DNA from 2 places in the Chitinibacter sp. ZOR0017 genome. Region 2 is predicted to be linked to the other one. Evidence: predicted binding sites of a transcription regulator. Region 2 holds the regulator's gene; the other holds the start of a gene.
What was found. The regulator FNR, encoded in region 2, switches genes on or off when oxygen is low (the NO sensors DNR and NnrR bind a similar motif). The targets are predictions, from matches to a motif close to TTGATNNNNATCAA.
Positions count from the first base shown of each region.

Region 1: a site for FNR is predicted at 1,751-1,764, ahead of pflB (formate C-acetyltransferase). Genes of this name have one in related genera too.

Region 1 is NZ_JTLG01000013.1:53,211-56,630, reverse strand. Features, by position in the region: gene pflB (formate C-acetyltransferase) at 1-1,601, opposite strand, end outside; gene L991_RS17190 (hypothetical protein) at 1,956-2,114, opposite strand; gene L991_RS03815 (VanZ family protein) at 2,150-2,506, opposite strand; gene L991_RS03810 (Smr/MutS family protein) at 2,517-3,122, opposite strand; gene L991_RS03805 (RNA-binding S4 domain-containing protein) at 3,179-3,420, shown strand, end outside.
Region 2 is NZ_JTLG01000021.1:67,679-71,098, forward strand. Features, by position in the region: gene L991_RS07320 (sulfite exporter TauE/SafE family protein) at 1-39, opposite strand, end outside; gene hemN (oxygen-independent coproporphyrinogen III oxidase) at 56-1,471, opposite strand; gene fnr (fumarate/nitrate reduction transcriptional regulator Fnr) at 1,623-2,369, shown strand; gene L991_RS07335 (hypothetical protein) at 2,388-3,071, shown strand; gene L991_RS17680 (PTS glucose transporter subunit IIA) at 3,154-3,420, opposite strand, start outside.

The sequences.
Region 1 (3,420 bases), on a different contig from region 2:
TCGGCCGCCACTGACAGGCCGGCAATCCCGCAGGCCATTGTGCGCAGGATATCGCGGTCGTGCAGCGCCATTTCGATCCGCTCGTAAGCGTATTTGTCGTGCATATAGTGAATGCAATTGAGTGCAGTGACGTAGGTTTTGGCTAGCCAATCGAGCATCTTGTCGTATTTGGCCATCAGCTCTTCGTAATTGAGCACGTCGCCTGTAATTGGCTCAAAACCTTTGGCTACCAGTTTGCCGGTTTTCTCGTCCACACCGCCGTTGATCGCGTACAGCATGGCTTTGGCCAGATTGACCCGAGCGCCGAAGAACTGCATTTGTTTACCCACGCGCATCGCAGATACGCAGCAGGCGATGGCGTAGTCATCACCCCATTTTGGCCGCATTAAGTCATCATTTTCGTACTGAATCGCCGAAGTGTCGATCGATACTTTCGCGCAGAATTCTTTAAAGCCTTGTGGGAATGACGTTGACCACAGTACGGTCAGATTAGGCTCTGGCGCTGGGCCGAGGTTATACAGGGTGTTGAGCACACGGAAGCTTGATTTGGTGACCAAAGTACGGCCATCTTCGCTCATGCCGCCGATCGATTCAGTCACCCAGGTTGGGTCGCCTGAGAACAGATCATCGTATTCTGGCGTGCGCAGGAAACGTACGATCCGCAGCTTCATCACCAGATGGTCGATGTATTCCTGGGCTTGCGATTCGGTAATGCGCCCTTCTTTGATATCGCGTTCGAAGTAAATATCGAGGAAAGTCGAAATCCGGCCGATCGACATCGCCGCACCGTTTTGCTCTTTTACTGCAGCAAGGTAACCAAAGTACAGCCATTGCACCGCTTCTTGCGCAGTGGCGGCTGGGCGGCTCAGATCAAAGCCATATTTTTTGGCCATGACTTTCAATTCATTCAGCGCTTTGATTTGCTCGGCCAATTCTTCACGCAGGCGAATCACATTTTCGCTGAATGCAACGTCATCGAGCTCGGCTTTTTCGCGTTTTTTGTCAGCAATCAGAAAATCTACGCCATACAGCGCCACGCGGCGATAGTCACCGATAATCCGGCCGCGACCATATGAATCTGGCAAACCGGTAATCACGCCTGAGCTACGGCAGGCCATGATTTCGGGGGTGTAGGCGTCAAATACGGCGTTGTTATGGTCTTTGCGGTAGTTGGTGTAAATCTCTTCGATTTGCGGATTCATTTCGAAGTGATACGCTTTCAGGCCGTTTTGCACCATGCGCAAACCGCCATTGGGCATAATCGCGCGGCGCAGTGGCGCGTCGGTTTGCAGACCAACGATGGTTTCCAGATCTTTATTGATATAACCGGCATCGTGGGCGGTGATGGTTGAGCCAAACTGGGCGGATACTTCCAGCACGCCGCGTTTGCGCTCTTCTTTCAGCAAAGCTGACAGTTCATTCCACAATTGGGTCGTACGTTCAGTCGGCCCCGCCAAGAATTGATCATCCCCTTCGTATGGGGTGTAGTTAGCCTGAATAAAATCACGTACAGCAACTTGCTGTTGCCACTCACCGGCGGCAAACCCGCGCCAGGCGTCCAGTTGTGATTGATCCAGAGCTTTATCGATTGGGGCGTTCATGAGTATCTCCTTGTGGCGATGTCGGCTGGACATCCTGTGCCAAAACCGCTTTTGGCTGTTCTACCGCTGTTCGGCAAACGTCGTTCAGGCATCGGCCGATACAAAAAAATTACATCCAATTATGCTAATCACCACGCCAGCGAAAAAAATTGATCTGGATCAGTTTCTAGCCGGTGTTGTAATGATTTGCTTGCTACATACTCGATTACTGACTGACATTCGGGTTTTGGTATTCCGAATGCATGAAAATATTCTATGCTTTTCGCGCACGAGCGGATATTCATTTTTGGCATTTTGGCCGGTTAATATTTACAGCGCAGATTAGCGGTCGATGCCGGGGTTTTTTGCGTTAAATCAATCATCCATATCTTGATGTTCGAATAAGGCGGGGCCCACTTGCACGATGGGCGTTTGCGGGTATAGCCGGTTATACAGCGCTTCTAATTCGGCGGGGCTAAGCTGCTCTAGCTGGGCACTGATGGCGCTAATGACACTGCTGCGGGGCATAGACATGGGGCATTCCTCCAGATTGGTTTACCCCAGCCTAGTCAACTTTGACGCCAGCGCGAGTAGCAGCGGATGAACAGCAAGCCCAGCGCGGCACCAAGCGCGTTGGCAAGCATGTCGTGCGGATCAAAACTGCGATTGGGGGTGAACGATTGTGCGATCTCGACCAAAACCCCCATCGTCGCGGCAAAGAGCCACACCCTAAGGGTATATGGCCAGAGCCTATATGCCAGAATGGCTAGCGTGGCATACCCGATGAAGTGCTGGATTTTGTCGCCCTGATCTACCACTTGCGGTGCGGCCGGCCCTAATGATCCTACCCATATGGCCAGCGTCCACAGTGCAAATAGGCTCTGTTTCGTGCGCGGATGTTGCCAATAGCACCAAAATGCTTGCATGTACTTCACCTTATTTTTTGGCGCTGCGCAGCAAAATAAGCACCGCTCCGGCGCTGCCGAGCTGCGGGCTGGCTTGAGTGTAGGCCAGCACTTCATCGCGCTGCGCGAGCCAGTTTTTGAGCTTTAGTTTCAAAATGGGTTGGCCAGCAGGAGAGCTCAGACCTTTGCCATGAATAATGCGCACGCATTTCAAACGCCGCGCCACGCTCTGGCTCAGAAACTGCGCGACTTTGGGGCGAGCGCTATCGATGTTTTCACCATGCAGATCCAATTCACCCTCCACCGGCCAATCGCCACGCCGCAGTTTTCGGATCGTTTCTACGCGTAAGCCGGGGCGAACAAAATGCAGGCTTTCGCCCGGCTCTAGCTCATCCCAAGGCCAGAAGTCGCTCATGTCAGCGATGACTTCAGTAAGCCCAGCCGGTTGTTGCCGTGGCCAGGGGCTAGGATGCCGTGGCGGATGCTGAATATATTGCTGCGCTAATGGTTGCACCCCCTGCATGGCGCGGGCAAATAATTCGGCCTCGCTCGGTTTGGGCGGGCTAATGGGGGTGGCTTTGGCACTGCGCAGATTTTTGCGCAGTTGTTTTAATTGCTCGATTGTTTTTTTATCCATGGCTAGTGGCCAACTGAACGATATAATTGAAGCATCGATTTGGGAGAAAGCCGAAATTGACGCAGGATAAAGTCCGTCTGGACAAATGGCTGTGGGCCGCACGTTTTTTTAAAACCCGCTCTTTGGCGGTGCAAGCGATTGCTGCCGGGCATGTTAACGTGAATGGCGAACGGGCAAAACCATCGCGTAGCCTGAAAGCAGCGGAAACCCTCGAAATACGCACCGAGCATGGGCGCTTTGTGGTGCAAGTGCTGGCGCTGAGCGAACAGCGTCGCGCAGCCGAGCTGGCGCGCGCTTT
Region 2 (3,420 bases):
ACCAGCCAAAAACAAGGCCAGCAGATCTACTTCCAGCACGCTATCCCGCCCACCGTTAAATCAGGCGAGAATACCGCGCTTGCGTCACCGTTGTCCGCAAATATCGATCAAATACCATGGCAATCGAACGGATCAGCAACCGGCCTTTGCCGGTTACAAACAGGCCATCGGCTTCGATCTGCAGCAAACCATCTTCAACCAGCGGTGCGAGCAGTTGCAGCTCGTCAGCAAAATACTCGGCAAAATCGATCATATAGCTGACTTCAATCGCCTGAAAATACAGCTCGAACTGGCACATTAGCGCCTGAATCACCGCCCGGCGAATCACATCATCGCGATTCATCGTCAGCCCGCGCTGCACCGGCAACTGCTGCGCATCCACCGCCTGATAGTACTCTTCCAGCGTTTTTACATTCTGGTAGTACTGCCCGCCTACCTTGCCAATCGACGACACGCCAAAGGCCAGCAAATCACAGTCGGCATGGGTAGAGTAACCCTGAAAATTGCGCTGTAGCCGTCCACGGCGCTGCGCCACGGCCAGATCATCATTCGGCAAGGCAAAGTGATCCATGCCGATCAGCACGTAGCCCGCCGCCAAGAGATCGCGAATGGCGTTTTGCAGCATATCCAGCTTATCGCTGGCGGAGGGCAATTCGGCCTCATTAATCCGCCGTTGCGGCATAAAGCGCTCGGGCAAATGGGCGTAATTGTAGAGCGCAATGCGATCCGGGCGCAGCGTCAGCACTTGCGCAATGGTTTCAGCGACACTAGCCACGGTTTGCTTGGGCAAGCCATAAATCAGATCAACACTCACCGACTTAAAGCCATGCATGCGGGCGGCTTCAATCACGGTGCGGGTTTCTTCTTGCGATTGCACCCGATTCACGGCTTCTTGCACCGCGGGGTTGAAATCTTGAATACCCACACTCATCCGGTTAAAACCCAGCTGCGCCAAGATGCGGATCATCGACTCGCCCACTTTGCGCGGATCAATCTCGATGGAGTATTCGCCTGTCGGCAATAGCTCAAAATGGCCACGCACCATCCCCAGCAGGCGCTCAAGCTGCGCCTCATTTAAAAATGTGGGCGTACCACCACCTAAATGCAGCTGACTGACCCGCGAGCGCTGTGGCAAGGCCTGCGCATACTGGGCCAGCTCGCGCCCGAGATAATCCAGATACACATCCGCTTTGCTGGTGTCTTTCGTAATAATCTTGTTACAGCCGCAGTAATAACATACGGTATTGCAGAAAGGGATGTGAAAATACAACGATAGCGGATTGGCTAGCGCGCCGGGTAAGCGTTGTTGTAATATCTGCTCCAGCTGAGGGCTGGTCATGGCTTGCGTAAAGCGATCCGCAGTCGGGTAAGACGTATAGCGCGGCCCTTTGCCGTCGTAACGCACGATCAGCTCGCGATCAAATTCGATTTGGCCGTTCGGGTGCGGATGCTGGCTTGTTACAAATGTCATCGTGACTCTACTCCGATTCTACCCCTGCAGAATAAGAGCTGGCCTAATCCTCTGGTTTGATTAAAATCAATTCATCGTGACAGCGCATGCGGTAATTAGCACGCGCTAGCGGTACAATGTTTCCCTGTTTTTGTTTTCTGGTGAGAAGTTGATGATTTCCCCCATCCAAGTACGCGACATGACCCCACGCCATCTGCGCAATTCATGTGTTAACTGCAGTTTGCGTGAGCTGTGTCTGCCCATCGGCCTCTCCCAGGATGAAATGTCTGAGCTGGATAAACTGATCACCCAGGCCCGCCCCATCAAACGTGGCGAGGCGCTGTATCGTGCCGGAGAGCCATTCCGCTCGCTGTATGCGGTGCGTCTGGGCTTCTTCAAAGCCAGCGTGATTTCTGAAGACGGCCGCGAGCAAGTCACCGGCTTTCACATGTCGGGCGAATTGCTGGGCATGGATGCCATCAGCACCGATGTACACACTTGCGATGCCATCGCCCTGGAAGACAGCGAAGTATGTGAGCTGCCATTTAGCGACATCGAAGACCTCTCGCGCGATGTACCGCTGCTGCAACGCCATCTACACAAAGTCATGAGCCGCGAAATCGTGCGCGATCACGGCGTGATGCTATTGCTGGGCAATATGAAAGCCGAAGAGCGCCTTGCCGCATTCTTGCTGAATCTGTCACAACGCTTTGCAGTACGCGGCTATTCATCCAGCAGCTTCCATCTGCGCATGACGCGGGAAGAAATCGGCAGCTATCTGGGACTGAAACTGGAAACCGTGAGCCGTACACTCTCCAAATTCCAGGACCAAGGTTTGATTAAAGTGCAAAACCGCTTAATCGAACTGGAAAACATCGACAGTCTGAAAAAACTCTTGAATACCTGTCACGACGAATAAAACACCACCGGGGGTATCATGCGCCACGCCCATTTGATTGCCCCCTCTAGCCTTATACCCCTAATAGCCAGCCGGTTGCACTGGCAAGCCCCGCGCCAAACAGCCTACTGCCTGCACCCGCTCAGCCAACAGCTACCCAGCATCGCCACGGATGAAGCAATTTTGCTGTTTCACCCCTGCTCTCCCTATCTGCAGCAACACTATCCTGAGCATCCGCTGTGCGAAGTCATCATCCTGCCCAGCCCTCTGGCCGGCCTGCACGGCTTTATGCTGGCGGCCAGCGGCGAGCATGCCGCGCTTGAACAATCTGTCGAAATACTGGATCTGCTCGCCCCCTTGGCCAATGGCTGGCTGCACCTCGGCCCGCGCGGCTGCGGCGGGTTTATTCAGCAGATCTGGCAGACGCTATTGCCGTCTTCGCAAAGCGCCGAACAGCAAGACTGGCAAGCCATCCTCAGCACATTGCAACAGCCCAACCCGTTTCAGCAGCAAGGGCCACTGCTAACGGCACTGAGCCATCAGCTCTTGCAACAACAGCTACAGCTCTCTACCCTGCGCGGCCTCGCCCATCGCTTTTTGCAGGATTTTCCACCTGCAGCATTTCAGGCACACCACCCACAGCTTGAGCAGGCCTTTGCGCCATTAATTAGCAACGAATACAGCCCCACTCACCAGCTGGCGCAACTACTCAGCCAGCAATAAGGCGAGCAGTCTCGCTCAAGCTCTTACAGGCGTAAGCAAATAAAAAAGCCACCCGAAGGTGGCTTTTTTATTACTCAACTACTTATTTGCTTTTGATGGTGTAGAGCGGGGTTTGACCTGCAACCACTGCGCCGCTAGCCAGATTGGCCAATGGGGCAAATTGATCAGCATTGGTCAATACCACCGGGCTGATCACCGATTTAGCATTGTTGCGCAAGTATTCCAGATCCAGCTCAAGCACCGGCTGGCCGGCTTTCACTTGGCTACCTTGCTCAACCAGACGGGTAAAACCTTGCCCGCCCAGCTTCACGGTTTCAATCCCGATGTGCACGATCAGCTCAACACCGGC